DNA from 3 places in the Erwinia sp. 2186 genome. Region 3 is predicted to be linked to each of the others. Evidence: predicted binding sites of a transcription regulator. Region 3 holds the regulator's gene; each other region holds the start of a gene.

Region 1 (7,818 bases), 1.9 Mb from region 3:
ATTGATAACTTCGATAAATACACTGATACGCCGGCCGGTGAGGCGTTAATCAAAGCCGGTCCGCAGCTGTAATGCAAAAAGGGCTTAGTCATCGACTAAGCCCTTTTTTTACAGACAGATTTAACCGTTACGCGACGGGCGGTGCCGGCAGGCTGTTGGCCGGTGGCAAAGGCAGATAGGCACGAATGCGTAACCCACCGCGATCGCTGTCACCAATCTCCAGCGATCCCTGATGCGCGTCGATAATACGCTGCACAATCGCCAGGCCTAATCCCGTTCCGCTGGTGCTGCGGGCGCTGTCTCCGCGCACAAACGGCTGGAACAGGTGCTTCAGCTGATCGGGCCGGATGCCCGGACCATCATCTTCAACCTGGAACCAGGCGCGCTGCAACTCGCTGCCGCTGCTGACCTTTATCCAACCGTTACCATAGCGGGCGGCGTTCACCACCATATTGGCCACCGCACGTTTAATGGATAGCGGGTTGATATCGACCATCAGTTCGCTGGTCATCACCTCGTTCTCAATCTCACGCTCATAGCCGCTTTCCGCCGCGACCACTTCGCCGAGTACGCCATTCAGGTCCGCACGCTCAAACTGCATCTCCTGGCCGGTACGCAGATAATCAATAAACTGCTCGATGATGGCGTTGCACTCTTCGATGTCTTTATTGATCGACTCAGCAAGATAGCCATCTTCCTGAGACATCATCTCGGTTGCCAGACGGATACGCGTCAGCGGCGTTCGCAGGTCATGACTGACACCCGCCATTAACAGCGTGCGGTCATCGGCCAGCTGTTTAACGCCAGACGCCATCTGATTAAACGCCCGGGTAACCGAGCGCACTTCTGACGCTCCGTACTCTCTCAGCGGCGGCGGAATAATGCCTTTACCCACCTGGATTGCGGCGTGCTCCAGCTCCACAAGGGGTCGATTCTGGATGCGGATAAACAGCCAGGCACCGCCAATCGCTAACAGCATGATCGCCAGCGTGTAGCGGAACAGCGGCGAGAAGTCCCCCTGATGAATTTCCGTCAGCGGCACCCTGACCCAGATATCCGGCGACAGCCAGGTTTTCAGCCACACCACCGGGGAGTTTTTATTCACCTCGACGCGAACGTCGGTCGGCCCACCCAGTTGCTGCGCCATCTGTTGGCTGAGGAATTCGTAATGCTGCGCCCAGCGCAATCCGCTCTCTTCCGCCGCCGCATTGGTATACAGCGAAATGCCTAACTCGCGGTATATCTCACGGCGGAATGCAGGTGGCACCTCAAGCTGCGTGCCATCCTCCAGCTGTAACCGATCGGTCATCAGCATTCGCACTTCATACGCCAGCACTTTGTTGAACTGCTGCAGGCTTGGCAGGATGGCAAAGTTCAGCACCACCAGATAGGTCGTGACCAGACTGACAAACAGCAGGGTCACGATCAACAGCAGCGTACGGGCAAAGGAACTGCGGGGAGAGAAGCGGATCCGCCTCATGCCTTACTGCCGTCCGGCACGAAGACGTAGCCCAGGCCCCAAACGGTCTGGATATAGCGTGGGTGCGCCGGATCTTCTTCCACCATGCGACGCAGGCGGGAAATCTGCACGTCAATCGAACGTTCCATCGCACTGTATTCACGGCCACGCGCCAGGTTCATCAGCTTATCGCGGGACAGCGGTTCACGCGGGTGGCTGACCAGCGCCTTCAGCACGGCGAACTCGCCGCTGGTGAGTGGCATAGGCTCGTCTTCACGGAACATTTCACGCGTGCCGAGGTTCAGTTTGAACTTACCGAAAGCGATCACCGCTTCTTCCTGCGACGGCGCGCCCGGCAGTTCATTCGCCTGACGACGCAGAACGGCACGGATACGGGCCAACAGCTCACGCGGGTTAAACGGTTTTGGAATGTAGTCATCAGCGCCGATTTCCAGGCCAACGATACGATCCACTTCTTCGCCTTTCGCCGTCACCATAATGATCGGCATTGGGTTGCTCTGGCTGCGCAGACGGCGGCAGATAGACAGGCCATCTTCGCCAGGCAGCATCAGGTCCAGCACCATCAGGTGGAAGGATTCACGCGTCAGCAGACGATCCATCTGCTCAGCGTTCGCCACGCTACGCACCTGGAAACCCTGTTCGGTCAGATAGCGTTCCAGCAACGCACGTAAACGCATGTCGTCATCCACGACCAGAATTTTGTAGTTCTCTTGCATGTCGATACTCCCAAAGGCGCAATTGCCCGAGCTATTATTTTCAAAAAAGATGCCTGAATGTAACAGTCAATAATGGTTTATATTCTAGCCGAAATTGTTACAAAGCATATTAAACAGCAGCTTATCTTTAATTTTGGCGGAAAAACCTGCGCTAATGCACAGCTTTTCAATGCCGAATAGTCAGAACAAACAAACAGTAAGCGCGGGCAGAAAAATGCAGAAGGGATTTGCATCAGTGCGCGCCGCACAACAAAATAGTCGCAGCATTCCCGTGAAAGAAATGGATTACGATGAAAACCCAACTGATTACCCGCGAAGGTTACGACAAGCTGAAGCAGGAACTCGACTTTCTCTGGCGGGAAGATCGGCCTGAAGTGACCAAAAAGGTGACCTGGGCGGCCAGCCTCGGTGACCGCAGTGAAAATGCCGATTACCAGTACAACAAGAAACGGCTGCGCGAGATTGACCGCCGCGTGCGCTATCTCACCAAATGCCTCGAGCAGCTGCGCATCGTGGAATACTCGCCGCAGCAGGATGGCAAAGTTTTCTTTGGTGCCTGGGTCGAGATTGAAAACGACGCGGGCGACGTGAAGCGTTTTCGCATCGCCGGCTACGACGAGATTTTTGGCCGCAATGACTACATCTCAATCGATTCACCGATGGCCCGCGCGCTGCTGAAGAAAGAGGTCGGCGATTTGGCGGTGGTGCCTACGCCGGTTGGCGATGCGCACTGGTATGTGGTGGCGATCGACTACGTTAAACAATCCTAATCACGCGGATGTGGGCGCTGAGTGTCGCCCGGCGACTGGCAATTTCCGCCTGCAATCCGTATAACTGTCCGCTGTCTATAAGCCATAAAGTAACCGATGATGAAAGATTCGCTGAGCCGCATTATTGCAAGTGAGCTGCAGGCGCGAGCAGAACAGGTTGATGCCGCTGTCCGTCTGTTGGATGAAGGGAATACCGTGCCGTTTATCGCACGTTATCGTAAGGAAGTGACCGGCGGGCTGGATGATACCCAGCTGCGTATGCTGGAAACCCGCCTGAGCTACCTCAGGGAGCTGGAAGAGCGACGCCAGTCGATTCTGAAATCCATCGGCGACCAGGGCAAGTTAACCGATGAGCTGAGCACCGCCATCAGCAACACCCTGAGCAAAACCGAACTCGAAGACCTTTACCTGCCTTATAAGCAAAAGCGCCGCACGCGCGGAATGATTGCGCTTGAAGCCGGTCTGGAACCGCTGGCCGACACGCTGTGGCAGGATCCTTCACATGACCCTGAGCAGCTGGCCGCGACCTTTGTCGATGCCGATAAAGGCGTTGCGGACACCAAAGCCGCCCTTGATGGCGCGCGCTATATCCTGATGGAACGCTTCGCTGAGGACGCCTCGTTGCTGGCCAAAGTGCGTGACTACCTGTGGAAACATGCCCACCTGGTGTCGCGCGTCGTCGACGGCAAACAGGAGGAAGGCGCGAAGTTCCGCGACTACTTCGATCACCACGAAGCGCTGGCCACCGCGCCATCCCACCGTGCGCTGGCGATGTTCCGCGGCCGCAATGAAGGCATCCTGCAGCTGTCACTGAATCCCGATCCGCAGTTCGATGAGCCGCCACGTGAAAGCCACGGCGAGCAGATCATTATCGATCACCTGCAGCTGCGCCTGAACAACGCACCGGCTGATGGCTGGCGTAAAGCGGTGGTCAGCTGGACCTGGCGCATCAAGGTGCTGCTGCACCTCGAAACCGAGCTGATGGGCACCGTGCGCGAACGCGCCGAAGATGAAGCGATCAACGTCTTTGCCCGTAACCTGCACGATCTGCTGATGGCGGCGCCGGCAGGCATGCGCGCCACCATGGGCCTCGATCCGGGTCTGCGTACCGGCGTGAAGGTGGCGATCGTTGATGCCACCGGCAAGCTGGTCGCGACCGATACCATTTATCCGCATACCGGCCAGACGGCAAAAGCCGCGGCGGCCGTGGCGGCGCTGTGCACAAAACACAACGTTGAGCTGGTTGCCATCGGCAACGGTACCGCGTCCCGTGAAACCGAGCGCTTCTACCTGGATATTCAACAGCAGTATCCGCAGGTCAAGGCGCAGAAAGTGATCGTCAGTGAAGCCGGCGCATCGGTCTATTCCGCCTCGGAACTGGCCGCGCTGGAATTCCCTGACCTCGACGTGTCCATCCGTGGTGCGGTGTCGATTGCCCGCCGCTTGCAGGATCCGCTGTCTGAGCTGGTGAAAATCGACCCGAAATCCATCGGGGTTGGCCAGTATCAGCACGACGTCAGCCAGAGCCAGTTGGCGAAGAAGCTGGATGCGGTGGTCGAAGACTGCGTGAACGGCGTTGGCGTTGATTTGAACACCGCTTCCGTGCCGCTGCTGACCCGCGTGGCGGGCCTGAGCAAGATGATGGCGCAGAACATTGTCAGCTGGCGCGACGAGAACGGCCGTTTCCAGGATCGTCAGCAATTGCTGAAAGTCAGCCGTCTGGGACCGAAAGCCTTTGAGCAGTGCGCGGGCTTCCTGCGCATTAACCAGGGCGATAACCCGCTGGATGCCTCAACGGTTCACCCGGAAGCCTACCCGGTGGTGCAGCGCATTCTGGCCGCCACTCAGCAGGCGTTGAATGACGTGATGGGCAACCCTACCGAGCTGCGCAACCTGCGTGCCGTCGACTTTACCGATGAGAAGTTCGGTGTCCCGACCGTCACCGATATCATCAAAGAACTGGAAAAACCGGGCCGCGATCCGCGTCCTGAGTTTAAAACGGCCCAGTTCGCAGAAGGTATCGAGACCATGAACGATCTGCTGCCCGGCATGGTGCTGGAAGGCGCGGTCACGAACGTCACCGGCTTTGGCGCCTTCGTCGATATCGGCGTGCATCAGGATGGTCTGGTGCATATCTCTTCGCTGTCAGATAAGTTCATCGATGACCCACACAAGGTGGTCAAGGCGGGCGATATCGTTAAGGTGAAGGTGATGGAAGTCGATTTGCAGCGTAAGCGCGTTGCGCTGACTATGCGTCTTGATGAGCAGCCAGGCGAAGGCAACGCTCGCCGTGGCGGCGGCAATGCCGGCCGTGACAACGCGAAACCCGCTCAGGGCAAACCGCGTCCACGGCCGGCGGCTCCGCCCGCTGTCAGCAACAACAGCGCGATGGGTGATGCGCTGGCCGCGGCGTTCGGCAAGAAACGCTAAGCAACACGCGCGGATCTGCCGGTCCGCGCGTCATTTCACCTGTGTTTAGTTTCGCTCCCCTCAAGCTTGTTCTGCATCAATAAGAGCGTGAATCGTTCTCATTATAATTGCCACCGTTGAATATCACGGCGCCTCCCGCCGCCAGGTGGAACTATGCAGATCGTCCCGCAGCAGTACTATAAAATCGTCAGCTTCTCTCCCTCCGTCAGCGCCGCGTTCCGACAGAAACTGCTGGCGCTTGGGCTGTTGCCCGGCGCCCATTTTCAGGTCAAACGCATTGCCCCGCTGGGCGATCCGGTGCAGATCGAAGTTCGCCGCGTCAGCCTGATGCTGCGGAAAAAAGACCTGGCTTTCCTGCAACTGGAGCCTCAGCGCTGAGGGGACGATGAAGATGAAAACCTGCACCATTGGCCTGATTGGCAACCCGAACTCGGGTAAAACCACCCTGTTTAATCAGTTAACCGGCGCGCGGCAGCGAGTAGGCAACTGGGCTGGGGTGACGGTCGAGCGCAAACAGGGGCAGTTCGCGACGCAACGCTATGCTGTGCAACTGGTCGATCTGCCCGGTACCTATTCCCTCACCACCCTTTCTGCCGACAGCTCACTTGACGAGCAGATTGCCTGTCACTACATGTTAAGCGGCGAAGCCGATCTGGTGATCAACGTGGTCGACGCCAGCAATCTGGCCCGTAACCTATGGCTGACTCAGCAGCTGCAGGCATTGGGCGTGCCCTGCATCATCGCTCTGAATATGCTGGATATCGCCGCCAGCCAGCAGATTGATATTGATATTCCTTCCCTTGAAAAGCAGCTCGGCTGCCCGGTTATTCCGCTTGTTTCCACTCGCGCGCAGGGCATTGAACAGCTTAAGCAGGCAATTGATGACCATTCACGGCGTGCCGGGCAGTTTGCGGTCAGCTATCCCGCCGGGATCCTCGCGCAGGTGGCCACGCTGAGTGACGCGATGCTCGGCGAGCGATCGCCGGTACAACGCCGATGGCTGGCGTTACAGCTGCTTGAAGGCGATATCTACAGCCGCTCCCAGGCCAGCGACGCCGCAGCCTTGCTGCAAACGTTCCCTGACCTGGCGGAAGCGCCGCTGAAAATTGCGGCAGCCCGCTATCAGGCCATTGATGCGGTGTGTGACGCGGTGACCGTGCCGCATCGGGCAACCGCGCACCGGCTTTCAACCCGGCTCGACAGCCTGGTTCTCAACCGCTGGCTCGGCCTGCCGATTTTCTTTGGCGTGATGTACCTGATGTTCTTCTTTGCCATCAACCTTGGCGGCGCGCTGCAACCGCTGTTTGAGATCGGATCGGCGGCGATATTTATTCACGGCACGCAGTGGCTTGGGGCCATGGCGCACTTCCCGCTGCCGCTCACGTTGTTCCTGGCACAGGGCATTGGCGGCGGTATCAATACCGTGATGCCGCTGGTGCCGCAAATCGGCCTGATGTATCTGTTCCTCTCGCTGATGGAAGACTCCGGCTATATGGCGCGCGCGGCGTTTGTGATGGATCGTCTGATGCAGGCGCTGGGTCTGCCCGGCAAATCCTTCGTGCCATTGATTGTCGGTTTTGGCTGCAATGTGCCGTCGGTGATGGGCGCCCGCACGCTGGATGCGCCGCGCGAGCGCCTGATGACCGTGTTGATGGCACCGTTTATGTCCTGCGGTGCCAGGCTGGCGATCTTCGCCGTATTTGCTGCCGCCTTCTTCGGCAAAAGCGGCTCGCTGGTGGTGTTCAGTCTTTATCTGTTGGGCATTGTCGCTGCCATTGTGACCGGGCTGCTGTTGAAAAAAACCTTACTGCGTGGGGAAGCGTCGCCGTTTGTGATGGAGCTGCCGACCTGGCACGTGCCCCATCTGAAAAGTCTGCTGCTGCAAACCTGGCAGCGGCTGCAAAGTTTTGTGCTGCGGGCCGGCAAAGTCATCGTGGTGGTTAGCGTGCTGATTGGTGCGCTGAACAGTTTCTCGTTCAGTGGTCAGCCGGTGGACAGCATCAACGATTCGGCGCTGGCTACCGTCAGCCGCACCCTGACGCCACTGCTGTCGCCGATGGGTGTGCAGCCGGATAACTGGCAGGCCACGGTCGGCCTGGTAACCGGCGCGATGGCGAAAGAAGTGGTGGTCGGGACGCTGAACACGCTGTACACCGCTGAAGCCCTGCACGAGCAGCCGTTTGACGCTGCCAGCTTCAGCCTGACCAGTGAGCTGAAAGACGCGCTGACAGAAACCTGGGACGGGGTTAAAGAGACCTTCAGCCTGAGCGTGCTGCTGAATCCGGTTGAAGCCAGTAAGGGCGACGGCGAAATGGCGACCGGCGCGATGGGGGTGATGCACAGCAAATTCGGCAGTGCCGCCGCCGCTTACAGCTATCTGATCTTCGTGCTGCTTTACGTGCCCTGTGTGTCCGTGATGGGT
Region 2 (7,818 bases), 470 kb from region 3:
CGCCCCAGTAGCAGTAACCGGTACCGTAACAGGCCGAGACATAATCACGGTCAGTCACGTTATTGGCATTAACCTGCACAAACGCGCCTTTCAGGCTGCTGTTCCAGGCGCCAAGATCGGCACGCACAGAAGCATCAAACAGCGTGGTGGAGGGCAGACGGGTGGTGTTTTCGTTATCCGCCCACTGCTTGCCGATGTAACGCACACCGGCACCGACGCTGATACCCCAATCCAGCTGGTATTTCGCCCAGGCCGAGGCCATGGAGTTTGGCGTAACGTACGGCGTGTGGCCGTCGTTGCCATCCACAGAATCCTTAAAGCGCACGTGGTTCATGGTGTAGTTAGCAATGGTGCTCAGACGAGGCGTGATCTGGTTATGTGCTTCCAGTTCAAACCCTTGTGAATGCACCTTACCGGCAGGCTCATAATAGGAACCGACCACAACGCGGTTACCCACGTCTTTCTGCGTCAGATCGTACACCGCAACCGAGTAGAGATCGGACGTGCCGTTCGGCTGGTATTTCACCCCGGCTTCATACTGCTCGGAGGTGGTTGGCTTCAGCAGATTGCCATCTTCACCGGACAGTGACTGCGGCGTAATGGCCTGGCTGTAGCTGGCGTACGGCGAAATGCCATTGTCGAACGCATACAACAGGGCAGCACGGCCACTGACGTGGTCGTCCTGACGACGGTTTTTGGTGCTGGTGGAGTAATCATCCGTTTCCGACACGATGCGGTCATAACGGCCAGACAGGTCGAGGTGCCATTTCTGCCAGGTCATTTCATCCTGCAGATAGACGCCGGTCTGGTAATAACGACGCTGCGAATCGGTAAAGTCATAGCTCAGACGATCGCCGATGGCCTGGCCGGTTAGCGCATTCAGCTGATTTGCTGATCCACTGGCATCGCTCAGATCGTTCTTGTACTGGTGATATTCCCCGCCGAGCACCACTTTGTGATCCACTTCGCCAGTGGCGAAATCGGCTTCCAGCTGGTTATCAATGGCGTACGCATCCAGCGAGGAGCGTGAACCGGAGTAGTAGCGGTTCAGCAGATTCGGGTTATCGGCGTCCCAGCCAATCTGATAAACCTGATCGAGGTCGACGTTGGAGTGGGAATAGCTGGCGTTAGAACGGAACGCCCAGGTGTCATTAAAGCGGTGAGCGAATTCGTAGCTGTAAATCTGCTCGTTACGTTTGAACTGATCCAGTGAGCTGTCGCCGTCGTAGAAACCGTTGCTCAGCTTGCGGCCGTTATGTTCGGTAATGCTGCCATCGCCCGGCACGGCACCGTGATAGCCGCCTGACGGGTCTTTCTGCAGATAGGCACGCAGCAACAGCGAGGTATCTTCATCAGGCTGCCACAGCACGGAAGGGGAGATGGCGTATTTTTCTTCACGGGTGTGATCGTACTGGGTGTCGCTGTTGCGGGTGATACCGGTCAGACGAAACGCCCACTGATCGTTGATCGCATTGGTGTAATCAAAGGCGGCGCTGTTGGTGGAATTGGTGCCGGTAGAGGCACGGAAGTGGCCTTCAGGCGTGAACTGTGGACGCTTGGAGGTTTCCATCACCAGTCCACCCGGCACGGTCTGACCATACAGGGCAGAAGACGGGCCTTTGATCACATCGATACGGTCCAGGAACCAGGGATCGACCTGCAGGACGTTATAGCTGCCCGGATCGCTCATCAGACGCAGGCCATCGAGGAAGATGTTATCAACATCCCCACCGTGGAAGCCGCGCAGAGAAACGGTGTCATAACGGGTTGCGGCACCGGCGAAGTTAGTAAAGGCACCGGCGGTATAGTTCAGCGCCTGGTTAACGTCCATCGCGCCCTGGTCTTCCATCTGCTGACGGGTAACCACGGAAACGGACTGGGCGGTGGTGATCAGCGGACGATCGGTTTTGGTTGCGCCTTTGCTGGTTTTAGCCGTGTAACCCTCTGTTGGCGTGGTCGCCGTTTCTGCGGGTTGCGCGGTAACGACCAGCGTCTCGGCCGCAAAGGTGAAAGCAGGTGTAGCCAGAGCGATGGAGCAAAGCAAAGCAGAACGCTTTAAAGAAAAAGCCATTCTCATTGTCAATTCCCTTACAAAATGCGAAGAAAGGTCCGCCGACGCTGTTACAGTGAAAGACGCGTCGTGACGGTAATGTAAAGATATATGATAATCTCAATGAGAATTATTATCTTTCCGTAACATACTTTCAAGCATTGAATTTGCTTATCTATTCACTTGCAAAAATAAGGGAATTATATCGCCAGCAGGAGAGGCCAGCGGAGCGCGCCGCTGGCTTGAGGTGAGTCTAAGGCTTGAGGTCGTGCAGATGATCGTCGCGGTTTAGGGTCAGCAGCGCCAGCGCACTGATCGCCCCGGTGATCATCACATACCACGCTGGGATATAGATATTTCCGGTTTGTTTGATCAGTCCGGTGATAATCAGCCCGGCACAGCCGGAGAAAACGGCGTTAGAAAGTGAATAGGCCAGGCCCAGGCCGGTATAGCGAATGCGGGTAGGAAACATCTCGGCCAGCATCGCCGGACCGGGACCGGCAATCATCCCCACTACCGCACCGGCTATCAGAACGGCTAATCCTTTCAGCCAGAGCGCGGCGCCCGGTTGCTGCAACAGGGCCAGCAGTGGATAGCTAAACAGGACCACCACCAGCATCGCCAGCAGCATAATACTGCGCCTTCCATAGCGATCGCTGAGCCTTCCCGCCGGTAAAATGGTTAACGCAAAACCGACGTTGCCCAATACGGTTGCCAGCAACGCCTGCTGAAAACTGGCATGCAGTGCGGTCTGTAGCCACGAGGGCATCACCACCAGGAAGGTGTAGCCCGCGGCCGACCAGCCCATCATTCTGCCGATACCCAGTACGATGGCTTTCACAACTGAAGACAGCGGTGCGGGTTCAAGCTTCTGCGCTTTGGCAAAGGTGGGCGGCTCTTCCAGTTGTGACCGCAGCCACAGCGCCACCAGCCCCATCGGTAACGCCAGCAGGAAGGGGATTCGCCATCCCCAGCCTTTCAGCTGTTCAGGCGTGAGCAGCGCCGACAGCAAGGCCACCAGACCGGCACCCGCCAGTAACCCCAGCGCGACGGTGAAGGATTGCCACGCGCCGTAGCGTCCGCGTTTTCCCGCCGGAGCGAATTCGGTCATCAGCGCCACCGCGCCACCAAATTCCCCGCCGGCGAACAACCCTTGCAGCATCCGCAGCAGGGTCAGAAGCAGCGGTGCCGCCACGCCGACGGTGGCATAAGTGGGCATCAGTCCAATCAGAAAGGTCGCCAGCGTCATCAGCAGCAGCACCGCAATCAGCGTCGGCTTGCGGCCGATGCGGTCGCCGATGCGGCCAAAAATCATCGCGCCAATCGGCCGACAAAAGAAGGCCAGCGCAAAGGCGGCGTAGGTGAGGATCAGACTGGTCAGGTCGCTCTCACCTTCCAGATGGAAAAAGTTTCCGGCGATAACGGTCGCCAGAAAGCCATACACCGCGAATTCATACCATTCGATAAAGTTGCCAACCGATCCGGCAATTAACATTTTTTTCTCAGGGAAGCGAGAGTCAGTGGTCTGCATAAAGGGAGGTCCTGGTGAGGGGGTTAACGCAGAGTGCCTTTTATAGTCACGGAAGAACAATAGGATAGGGTTATTACCGCGGCTGCCGGTTGGGCAGGCAGCCGCGAGGGTTGCAACGCTTACTGCGTTTTGGTTATGTCACTCACGTTATTACAGGTGCTGTTTTTCGGGCAGTAGAGGTCCATCAGCTTCAGCGTCACGCCGTTGGTCCAGCCGAAACCATCCTGCAATGGATATTCACCGCCGCCACCGCCACCGAGCCCTTTACCTTCCACCACATATTTTTCGACCAGCTTGTGTTCCTTGTCATAGGTAGCCTGCACGTTCTGCAGGAAGCGCATACCGACATCCTTCGCCAGCGCCTGTTTACCATAATTATTCAGTCCCTGAACTGCCGCCCATTGCAGCGGTGCCCAGCCGTTCGGCGCATCCCACTGCTGACCGTTGTTGACGTTGGTCGTCGCCAGTCCACCTTCTTTCAGCAGCTGAGCCTTCACCGCGTCAGCAGTGCGGGAGGCGTGCTCTTCCGTTGCCGCCTGCAGATACAGTGGGAACAGGGTAGCCGCCGTCAGCTGAGGACGGATGGTGGCTTTCTGCCAGTCATAATCGGCATAGAAGCCTTGCTTATTGTCCCAAAGATAGCGGTTGATCGCCGCCTGACGTTTCTTCGCCAGCCCGTCAAATTTCTTCACCGCATCGTCGTTTTTCGCCACTTTATTGGCGCGCGCCAGCGTTTGCTCCAGATGGAACATCAGCGCATTCAAATCGACCGGAACAATCCGCGTGGTATGGATGGTGGAGAGATCGCCCGGCTTATCAAACCAGCGCGAGCTGAAGTCCCAACCGGAGGCGGCGCCGGCACGCAGATCGCGGTACAGCTCTGCTTTGTTGCGGTCGCTGGCCTTCTGCGCGGTGGCGATGTCATCCATATAGGATTCGGTACGCGGTACGTCGCGGGCATCCCAGTAGCGGTTCAGTAGCGTGCCATCCTTCAGCTTCACCACCCGCTTGCTGGCCTGGCCCGGCTTAACGCTGTCGGCGTCCGCCATCCAGTAGTCGTACTCTTTCTGCAGCTCAGGCAGGTATTTGCTGTAAGCGCTGTCGCCCTGATGCTGGGCCAGTAAATCGACCATCATGCTGAAGAACGGCGGCTGCGAGCGGCTGAGGTAATAGCTGCGGTTACCGTTAGGAATATGGCCGTAGGTATCCAGCTCGTGGGCAAAGTTTTCCACCATATCCTGCACGCGATCCCAGTGGCCGCTCTCGGCGAGGCCGAGCATGGTGAAGTAGCTGTCCCAGTAATAGACCTCGCGGAAGCGGCCGCCAGGCACCACGTACGGTTTCGGCAACGGCAGCAACGAATCCCACTGGCTGGCCTGCTGCGTCGAGCGGGTCAGCACCGGCCAGAGGCCATTAATGTGTTCGCGCAGGCTCTGTCCGGACGGCGGAACATACTTTTCACCGGCAGCCGGCAGGGTGAAGTTAGCCTCAACAAAATGGCGTAAATCAAAGTTGCTCTGTTTTTTCTGCATCTGCCAGTCGGCCAGAATCGACGTTGGATTGCTTTTAGGCACGGCATCGGCAAAGGTTTTTTGATCCGGGTAGAGTTTCGCCGCCTGCACCGCATGGAACAACGGCCCCAGCCGGATATCGGGTGGCTGAGGTGCACTACTCAGCAGATGTTGCCCGGCATCATTCTCTGCCGCATAGCCCGTTTGTGTCAGCGCTGCGACCATTAACGGCAGCACCAGAACCGCTTTCCATTGACGCTTCTCAACTCTCTGCATAGGTAGTTCTCCATGTCCAGACGATGGCTGTCTGTAAGTTATTGACCCTGAAACAAACTTTAGACGACTTTCTTTGGTCCTACATCGGCTATGCCGCGAAATGTGAACTGGTCAGGGTTTTGCACTGACCGAATCCATCGCTTAAACGGCGGCACGCTGCACCAGCAAATGATCTCCCCTGCACCGTTGTGGTGATAATTTGAGCGCTGAATTTCTGCTCACTCTGCCCTTATCGCAGGCAAACCCTTGTGCTGCTGTTAATTAATTAGTTATTTAAAAAATGGCATAAGGCTTGCAAAACTGATGCTGAGAACATCAGCCGGAAGTCGGGGCAACGTTCTGATTCACTTATTGCTTTTTTTATCATCAGGGCCTTCAGGCGACTCGCCTAACTATCCGGAGTTAAAAGCATGAGAATAAAAACACTGTTGTTAAGCGCCGTGACCGCCTGCTCCCTTGGCGCTTTTTCTTTGTATGCGCAGGCGGCCGACACGCGGCTGGCGATGGATGCTGCACTGCATGCGCAGCTGCCCGACAAGATCCGCAGCAGTAAAACCCTCAATCTGGTAACCGACGCGCACTATCCTCCCTGCGAATCCTTCGCGGAAGACAATAAAACCATGGTCGGATTTGAACCTGACCTGTGGAACGCGCTGGGTGAGGTGTTGGGCGTGACGGTGAAGCCGGTCTCAATCGACTTTGCCGGCCTGATCCCCGGCGTGAAAAGTGGCCGGTTTGATGTGGCGATGGAGTGTATTTCCGACAGTCTGGAGCGTGAAAAACAGGTGACTTTTGTTAACTACGCCTATGCCACCAGCGAGGTCTACACCCTGGCAACTGAGACAGCCATTAAATCGGATCCTCTGACGCTCTGTGGCCTCAAAGTCGGCTTGCAGACCGGTACTGATTTCGAACATGCCATTAACGAAATTTACTCCCCGAACTGCAGCAAAAATGGCAAGCCTGACATTCAAAAAGTGACGCTGGCGTCGGCGGATGCGGTGCTGCTGGCACTCTATTCTGGCCGCGTCGATTTCGTCCTGAATGATGCGGCGTCCGTCGATGACATTAAGAAGAAGGCACCGAAGCCGATCCGCACGGTTTCCATGCCGCTGATGCCGAAATACTACCTGGGCATTGTTGTCGCGCATGAAAACAAACAGCTGGCTGACGTGCTTCTGAAGGCAATGAACGTGCTGATTGCCAATGGCACCTACAACAAGGTGATGGACAAATGGGATCTCGGTCCGATGAAACTGGAAAAACCGGGGATTAACCTCACCAGCACGACGCCGCTGTAATGTCGGTCAATTACGCTGACGAAACCCGGCACTGTGATGTGCTGGTGGTCGGGTCAGGAGGGGCAGCACTGAGTGCTGCCCTGCGGGCCGCTTCAGCCGGACTGTCGGTGATCGTGGCCGAAAAATCGGCCTGGCTGGGCGGCACCACCGCCATGTCGGGCGGAGCCACCTGGGTACCGGCGAATCATCATGCCAAAGCCGCCGGACTGGCTGACTCGCCCGAAGAAGCACTGCGTTATCTCACCGCCAGTGCGCCGGAAGGCTGGGCAGCAACGGAATCCGAACTCTGGCAGGCGTTTGCCGAAAGCGCAGGGGAGATGCTGCAGTTTATTGAGCGTCAGACGCCGTTACGATTTGCCCTGACCCCGGAGGCCGATCCGCTGCATCACCTGCCGGGTGCGAAAGCGCAGGGACGGATGGTCGCGCCTCTGCCGTTACGTGCCTCAACGCTGCGGGGCCGACGATGGGCGATTCGGCCTTCGCCACTGCCGCAGCTGTTTACCTACCACGAAACCATCGGGCTGGATATCTGGCATCACCCGCTGCGCGAAAGCCTGCGGATGGCGCCAAAACTGGCCTGGCGGGCGTTAACCCGTACGCGAACCAAGGGCGCGGCGCTGATCGGCGGCCTGCTCGAAGGCTGTCGGCGTCTGGGCTGCCAGGTGGAAACGCAGGCCAGGGTGGAAACGCTGGTGACCAGCGCCGAGGGTCGCGTGACCGGCGCGTTGATCAATCAGGAAGGCAGGTTATTGCAGATCCTCACCACGCGCGGTGTGGTGCTGGCCTGCGGCGGTTTTGAGTGGGACGCGCAACGCCGAAACCTGCACTTCCCAGGCAATACCGATTTTATCGCCAGCCCGCGCAGTAACAGCGGTGATGGTCATCGCATGGCGGAAGCGATTGGCGCGCAGCTGGCACATATGGATCAGGCGACGATCGGCGGCGGCATCCCCAGCCGCTATCTGGGGGAGTCGTATGGCCTGTCGGTGTTTTTTCAATACGAGCCGGACGCCATCCTGGTCAATAAACGGGGCCAGCGTTTCGTCAATGAATTCACCTTTAATCTGGGTGAAGCGCTGGATGCCCGCCAGCCGGATGGCAGCCCGGAGCAGCTGCCGGTGTGGATGATTGCCGATGGCGGTTTGTTGC
Region 3 (7,818 bases):
CCTGTCGCTGATCCCGGCCGATGGCAGCCTGAACGTGGCGACGTTAAAGGCCAGCGATGCGCCGCGTTTCCAATACCGTGCGGTGTTCCTTGATGTGGCGCGCAACTTCCACAGCAAAGAGGTGGTACTGCGCTTGCTGGACCAGATGGCGGCGTGGAAACTCAACGTTTTCCATTTCCATCTGACCGACGATGAAGGCTGGCGTATTGAAATTCCAGGCCTGCCGGAGTTAACGGAGATTGGCAGCAAGCGTTGTCACGATCTCGAAGAGAAGCGCTGTTTGCTGCCACAGTTAGGATCGGGACCAAACAGTGATAACAGTGGCAGCGGTCATTTCAGCCGTCAGCAGTATATCGATATTGTGAAGTATGCTGATGCGCGCGGTATTCAGGTCATCCCGGAAATCGATATGCCGGCCCACGCCCGGGCAGCGGTAATCTCGATGGAAGCGCGTTACGATCGCTTGTTCAATGCCGGTAAGGAAAAAGAAGCCAATGAATTCCGCCTGCTCGATCCCAGCGACAATTCCAACACCACCTCCGTGCAGCTTTACGATCGCACCAGCTATCTCAATCCGTGCCTGAGCTCCTCGTTACGCTTTACCGACAAGGTGATAGGTGAAATCCAGGCGATGCATAAAGCTGCCGGACAGCCGCTGAAGACCTGGCATTTCGGCGGAGATGAAGCCAAAAACATTCGCTTAGGATCCGGCTATTCGGATAAGAACACACCCGTTGAAGGCACCGGTTTACTGGACTTAAGCCAGCAAGATAAGCCGTGGGCAAAATCCCAGGTCTGCCAGACGATGATTGAAGAAGGAAAGATCGAAGACCTGGATCATCTGCCGAGCGACTTTGCCCTTAACGTCAGCAAGCAGGTTAAGGCACACGGTATCGGCAAAATGCAGGCCTGGCAGGATGGTATTAAAGACGCTAAAAATGCCAAAGCCTTTGCAACGGACAGGGTTGCGGTCAACTTCTGGGACACACTGTTTTGGGGCGGTTTTGATTCTGCCAATGACTGGGCAGGCAAAGGTTATGAAGTGATCGTCTCCAATCCGGATTACCTGTATCTCGATTTTCCTGCCGAGGTGAATCCGCTGGAGCGGGGATACTACTGGGGAACGCGCTTTACCGATGAACGGAAAATTTTCCACTTCGCGCCGGATAACTTGCCACAAAACGCCGAGACTTCCGTCGATCGCGACGGCAAACCTTTCACGGCTAAATCTGACAAGCCCTGGCCTGGCGCTCACGGCATCTCCGCTCAACTGTGGAGTGAAACCACCCGTACCGACGCGCAGGTGGAGTACAAGCTTTTCCCGCGCATTTTGTCCGTGGCGGAACGCGCCTGGCACCGCGCAGCCTGGGAGCAGGATTATAAAGCCGGCAAAGAGTATACCGGCGGCAAAACCCGCCTGGTAGACCAGCAGGCTCAGCTGAAGGACTGGCAGCGGTTTGCCAACCTTCTGGGGCAACGTGAATTGGCAAAACTGGATAAAGCCGGCATTGCCTATCGCTTGCCGGTGCCCGGTGGGGTGGTGCAGGACGGTAAGCTGGTGGTCAATACCGAGCTACCTGGCTTAACCGTTGAGTACAGCCTGGACGAGGGGACAACCTGGCAGCATTGGCAGGCGGATCAACCGCCGGCGGTGGCCGGTAAGGTATTGCTGCGTACGCGCAGTCCTGATGGTCTGCGCGTCAGCCGGACGGAAGCGCTGTAACGGGGCGACAGGCAAAAAAAAACCGGTGAAGGATCACCGGTTTTTTGCTGTTAGTGTAGATTACTTGTCGTGCAGCGTCTCATCTTCACGGCAGTCACCGGTTGAGCAGTGACCGTAAAGGTACAGGCTGTGGTTACTGAGTTTGATGCCGTGGCGCGTGGCGATATCACGCTGGCGAGCTTCGATGTTTTCATCACGGAACTCGATCACCTTGCCACAATCCAGGCAAATCAGATGATCGTGGTGATGCTGCTGAGTCAGTTCGAAAACGGATTTACCACCTTCGAAATTATGACGGGTAACGATCCCGGCATCATCAAATTGGTTAAGAACGCGGTAAACCGTCGCCAGACCAATCTCTTCGCCCATGTCAATCAGACGCTTGTACAAGTCTTCCGCACTGACGTGATGGCCCTCAGGTTCCTGAAGTACTTCCAGAATTTTAAGTCGTGGAAGCGTGACTTTCAGGCCGGCCTTCTTTAATGCGGTGTTATTGTCAGTCATGCGGATATTGTCCTGTTACTTTGCTAGTCACTTTGTGGCTGAAAAGCCCTGAACATCGGTCGTCGCGAAAAGCCAAACGTCTCATTATAGAACTGATATTTCGAAATGAACACCACTGGCGATGCATCTCAATCAAGGGAGGTAAGGAGAAGAGTCGTTACGTCCGTGAGAGCAAGCGGTTGGGCTGACATTTCGCTCTGCCTCATCATAGTCGCTATTAGAGCGAAAGGCGCTGAGAAAGCGGGTGACCGATGGCGATATTTTACAGATTTGCAGATGAAAGTTACAAAAATGTGTCTATTACTTCTATAGGAAAAACCACTGGCCTGATGTGAGATACCTCCCAATCAGGCCGGTCTGATTACGCTTCCAGGATTTCTTTCAGCTGGAGCTCGTCATAAATCTGTTTGACCCACTGCTCGGTGCGCTCACTGGTGAGTTCTGGCTGACGATCTTCGTCAATAGCCAGACCGAGGAAGTGCTTATCATCCGCCAGCCCTTTCGAGGCTTCAAAATGGTAGCCTTCAGTTGGCCAGTGACCGACGATCACCGCGCCTTTAGGCTCGATAATGTCGCGGATGGTGCCCATCGCGTCACAGAAGTACTCAGCGTAATCTTCCTGATCGCCACAGCCGAACAGCGCAACGAGCTTGCCGTTGAAATCAATTTCTTCCAACGTCGGGAAGAAATCATCCCAGTCGCACTGCGCTTCGCCGTAGTACCAGGTTGGGATACCGAGCAGCAGAATATCAAAGGCTTCAAGGTCTTCTTTGCTGCTTTTAGCGATATCATGAACTTCAGCCACCTCTTTACCGAGCTGCTTCTGGATCACTTTTGCAATGTTTTCTGTATTGCCCGTATCGCTGCCAAAGAAAATGCCTACGATTGCCATGACTTACTAACCTCTTGAAACGTATTGATAGGGTAAAGGCTGCTTATTACAGATACCGGCAATGATAGCAGACAGCTACAGGGGGATAAATGAGTAATCCGCCTGCTTTTGTCGCTTTGTGCTTCACCGGGGGGTGCTGAAAGCGCCTGTTCAGCGGTCCTGATCGGCCAACTGCGCCATGACCATTTCTTCAATCAGCTCGCTGCGGCTCATATTACGCTGCTCGGCAAGCTGGTTCAGAGCATCAACCGCGTCACTGTTCATTTTCAGTTCAACGCGCTTCAGCCCGCGCACTTTATCGCGCTTAAGCTGGTTGCGTTTGTTGATACGCAGCTGCTCATCACGCGTCAGCGGATTGGTTTTTGGTCGTCCCGGGCGACGGTCATCTGCGAACAGATCGATCGTGGTGCGGTCCGTGTTTTCTTTTGCCATAGAATCGTGATACTGAAAGGCTGGAGTTCTGATGGTTCAGGCCTGATGTCGGCTGAAATTCGTGCAGCGACAAATTTTTAGCGCGCCATCATACCCCAGCGAAAGTCATGACGACAATGATTTAGCCATCTCAGGATATAATTGTTTTTACAGCGCAAAAAAACGGCGTATTGCGCGCAAAACAGCATCAGGTTTCTCGGCATGGACCCAGTGACCGGCACCGTTGACCACATGCGCACGGGCTTTGGGGAACTGCGCCAGCAGGGCGTCACGATATTCATCGGCCAGGTAGGGCGAACGTTCGCCGCGAATAAACAGCGCGGGATGCTCCCAGGCCGGAACCGGCTGCCAGCCAATAATCCGATCGTAGCACTGCCACAGCACCGGCACGTTAAACCGCCATTCCCCTTGCTGGAAGGATTTCAGCAGAAACTGAATCACGCCTTCTTCTTCTATCGTTTCACGCATCAGCGCTGCGGCATCGCTGCGTTGCGTAATGCCCGCTGCGGTGACCGCCTTCAGCGCCGCAAAAATCGTATCGTGATGGCGAGTCGGATAAGCGACCGGTGCCATATCGATAACCACCAGCTGCTCGATGCGTTCTGGCGCCAGCGCGGTTAACGCCATCGCCACTTTTCCGCCCATCGAATGTCCGATGACCGCGACCCGGTCAATCCCTTCGTCATCCAGCGTTTCCAGTACATCGCGGGCCATCGCCTGATAATCCATCTGGTCATCGCGAGGCGATAAACCGTGGTTTCTCAGGTCGATCTGCACCAGCTGGCGATCGTCCTTTAACCCTCGCGCCAACACGGACAAATTATCAAGGCTGCCAAAAAGGCCGTGGATTAACACCACGGGAACCTCAGGGCGGGCGGATTGTTCAGATAGCAAGCGGGTATTCAATTTCATAACAAAGTTCTTACTGTTGAAACGAGGGGTTAGGGTATCATAGATTCACTTTTTCCTGCCGTGACGGCCAGAAAGCGCCCGCCAATCTTTTTGCGGCATATTCTGACTTTTACTGGTATCAGGGGCTGGCGCTACACCCCGGCAGGATTTAACTTTATAATCCTCGTGTTAGAGCTGGAACGATCCTGTGCGGCTTGTTCAGGCAGCGTACAGACCGGCTCTTATCAGCAATAAATTGTACTGGATCAAGATGAAAACTATTGAAGTCGACGAAGAGCTCTACCGTTATATCGCCAGTCACACTCAGCATATTGGTGAAAGCGCCTCTGACATTTTGCGTCGTATGCTTAAATTTACGGCCGGGCAAAAAGCGCCTGCTACCGCAGCGGTAACGGCATCTACTGCCGTGAGCGTCGCGAAAGACGCGGCGCCAGTGAAGGTGGAATCCCGCCCTCAGGACCGCGTTCGCGCGGTGCGTGAGCTGCTGCTGTCTGACGAATATGCTGAGCAGAAGAAAGCGGTTAACCGTTTTATGCTCATCTTGTCGACTTTATATAATCAGGATCCCAAAGCTTTTGCCGCCGCGACCGAGTCACTGCTTGGCCGCACGCGCGTTTACTTTGCAGGCAATCAGCAGACCCTGGTACAGAATGGCACCCATACCAAGCCGCAACATATTCCCGGCACGCCGTATTGGGTGATCACCAACACCAACACAGGTCGCAAACGCAGCATGGTGGAACACATCATGCAGTCAATGCAGTTCCCTGCGGAACTCGCTGACAAGGTTTGCGGCACCCTCTAACTGATAAAGAAGCGTCAGGGAGAATCGCCAATGGCCAATCACCCCCGTGCAGGGCAACCCGCCCAGCAGAGTGATTTGATTAACGTTGCACAATTAACGTCACAGTATTATGTCCTGCAGCCCGATCTGAGCAACCCGGAACATGCGGTTAAATTCGGGACTTCTGGCCATCGCGGCAGTGCAGGGCGTCAGAGCTTTAACGAGACGCACATTCTGGCTATTGCTCAGGCGATTGCAGAAGAACGCAAAAAGAACGGCATTACCGGTCCTTGCTTCGTCGGCAAAGATACCCATGCGCTCTCCGAACCTGCGATCATTTCCGTACTGGAAGTGCTGGCCGCGAACGGTGTCGATGTGATTGTGCAGCTGGACAATGGCTATACGCCAACGCCTGCGATCTCCAATGCTATTCTGGAGCACAACAAAGCCGGTGGCCCTCAGGCCGATGGCATTGTGATCACGCCTTCGCACAACCCACCGGAAGATGGCGGCATTAAATACAACCCGCCAAACGGTGGCCCGGCTGACACTAACGTCACCAAAGTGGTTGAAGACCGTGCCAATGCTCTGATTAAAGATGGCCTGAAAGGCGTTAAGCGCATCGCGCTGGACAAAGCCTGGGAAAGCGGCCATTTGCAGGAAAAAGACCTGATCCAGCCTTACATTGAAGGCCTGGCGCAGATCGTTAACATTCCTGCCATTCAGAAAGCGGGCCTGAAAATTGGTGTCGATCCGTTAGGCGGTTCAGGGATTGCTTACTGGCAGCGTATTGCCGAGTTCTACAACCTTGATCTGACCATCGTGAACGATTCGGTCGATCAGACCTTCCGCTTTATGCACCTCGACAAAGATGGCGTGATCCGTATGGATTGCTCGTCTGAGAGCGCGATGGCGGGTCTGCTGGCGCTGCGTGATAAATTCGATCTGGCCTTTGCCAACGATCCGGATTATGACCGCCACGGTATCGTCACGCCTGCTGGCCTGATGAACCCGAACCACTACCTGGCCGTTGCAATCAACTACCTGTTCCAGAACCGTCCGCAGTGGGGCAAAGATGTCGCCGTCGGCAAAACGCTGGTTTCCAGCGCGATGATCGACCGCGTGGTTAACGACATTGGTCGCAAGCTGGTGGAAGTGCCGGTTGGCTTTAAATGGTTTGTTGACGGCCTGTACGATGGCAGCTTTGGTTTCGGCGGCGAAGAGAGTGCGGGTGCTTCCTTCCTGCGCTTTGACGGCACGCCGTGGTCTACCGACAAAGACGGCATCATCATGTGCCTGCTGGCGGCAGAAATCACTGCGGTAACCGGCAAGAATCCACAGCAGCATTATGACGAACTGGCCGCGCGCTTCGGCGCCCCGAGCTACAACCGTCTGCAGGCTTCTGCGACTTCTGCGCAAAAAGCGGCGCTGTCTAAACTGTCACCAGAAATGGTCAGTGCCGATACGCTGGCGGGCGATCCGATCACTGCACGCCTGACGGCAGCGCCGGGTAACGGTGCTTCTATCGGTGGTCTGAAAGTGATGACCGAGAACGGCTGGTTTGCTGCGCGTCCTTCGGGCACTGAAGATGCATACAAAATCTACTGCGAGAGCTTCCTCGGTGCTGAGCACCGTGAGCAGATCGAGAAAGAAGCGGTTGAGATTGTTAGCGAAGTGCTGAAAAACGCCTAATCGCGAAGCTTCAGAAAAACCAAAAGGCGCTGATATAGCGCCTTTTTTATTGCCTACGCCGCAGCCATTCACGGCATAAAGCGGTAGCCGACACCGGTTTCGGTGATCAAATGGCGAGGTTGCGCCGGATCGTTTTCCAGCTTCTGCCGCAGATGTCCCATATAGATGCGCAGATAATGGCTGTGCTCGACGGCATTGGGTCCCCAAACCTGGTTAAGCAGTTGACGTTGCGTCATGACTTTTCCGGCGTGATTCAACAGGCTGACCAGCAGACGAAACTCAATGGGCGTCAGATGCAGATCCGCACCGCCTTTGGTGACGCGTCGCCCGGCAATATCCACGCAGACGTCGCTAAAGGTGATTTCACTGGCTTGCGTCCCGTTGCCGGATTTATCCCGGTGCCGAAGCGCAACACGCACTCTTGCCAGTAACTCCCCAATACCAAAAGGCTTGGTGAGAAAGTCATCGGCGCCGGCATCCAGCGCCGCAATCTTATCCTGTTCGTCACTGCGTGCAGAGAGCACGATGACCGGCACCGCACTCCACTGGCGCACTTCGCGGATAAACTGATTGCCATCGCCGTCAGGCAAACCCAGATCGAGGATCACTAAATCGGGTTTACGGGTTGCCGCTTCAATCAGCCCGCGTTGCAGGGTGTCGGCGTCGTACACCCGCAGGGATTCACCCTCCAGCGCAATACGCAGAAAACGGCGGATCTCTTTTTCATCTTCAACGATCAGAACGGTTGTCACCGGGTTTCCTTCCTGTTATCGGGCAGCGGCGCCGCATTAGGGCGGCCCAATTTATCAAATATCCTTCCGCTTTGCTGCAAACCTTATCGGCCGTGCAACAGGCGACCGAAGACGGTAAGGGATAATC

The links. Region 3 encodes Fur, which represses iron uptake genes when iron is present. Its sites were predicted from a motif close to ATAATAATGAGAACNACTATCAA; they were not measured.
Region 1: the regulator Fur is predicted to act here: its motif matches at 5,482-5,504, upstream of feoA (ferrous iron transporter A).
Region 2: the regulator Fur is predicted to act here: its motif matches at 2,168-2,190, upstream of ACXKZG_RS13715 (TonB-dependent siderophore receptor).

What each region holds. Positions count from the first base shown of each region.
Region 1 covers NZ_CM173824.1:386,358-394,175, reverse strand. The annotation lists gene pckA (phosphoenolpyruvate carboxykinase (ATP)) at 1-72, shown strand, start outside; gene envZ (two-component system sensor histidine kinase EnvZ) at 128-1,480, opposite strand; gene ompR (osmolarity response regulator transcription factor OmpR) at 1,477-2,196, opposite strand; gene greB (transcription elongation factor GreB) at 2,487-2,966, shown strand; gene ACXKZG_RS01740 (Tex family protein) at 3,063-5,396, shown strand; gene feoA (ferrous iron transporter A) at 5,550-5,774, shown strand; gene feoB (Fe(2+) transporter permease subunit FeoB) at 5,788-7,818, shown strand, end outside.
Region 2 covers NZ_CM173824.1:2,975,396-2,983,213, reverse strand. The annotation lists gene ACXKZG_RS13715 (TonB-dependent siderophore receptor) at 1-2,077, opposite strand, end outside; gene ACXKZG_RS13710 (MFS transporter) at 2,304-3,581, opposite strand; gene treA (alpha,alpha-trehalase TreA) at 3,701-5,368, opposite strand; gene ACXKZG_RS13700 (ABC transporter substrate-binding protein) at 5,779-6,669, shown strand; gene ACXKZG_RS13695 (FAD-dependent oxidoreductase) at 6,669-7,818, shown strand, end outside.
Region 3 covers NZ_CM173824.1:3,441,356-3,449,173, reverse strand. The annotation lists gene ACXKZG_RS16020 (beta-N-acetylhexosaminidase) at 1-1,723, shown strand, start outside; gene fur (ferric iron uptake transcriptional regulator) at 1,784-2,227, opposite strand; gene fldA (flavodoxin FldA) at 2,589-3,119, opposite strand; gene ybfE (LexA regulated protein) at 3,270-3,551, opposite strand; gene ybfF (esterase) at 3,699-4,463, opposite strand; gene seqA (replication initiation negative regulator SeqA) at 4,714-5,268, shown strand; gene pgm (phosphoglucomutase (alpha-D-glucose-1,6-bisphosphate-dependent)) at 5,299-6,939, shown strand; gene kdpE (two-component system response regulator KdpE) at 7,008-7,691, opposite strand.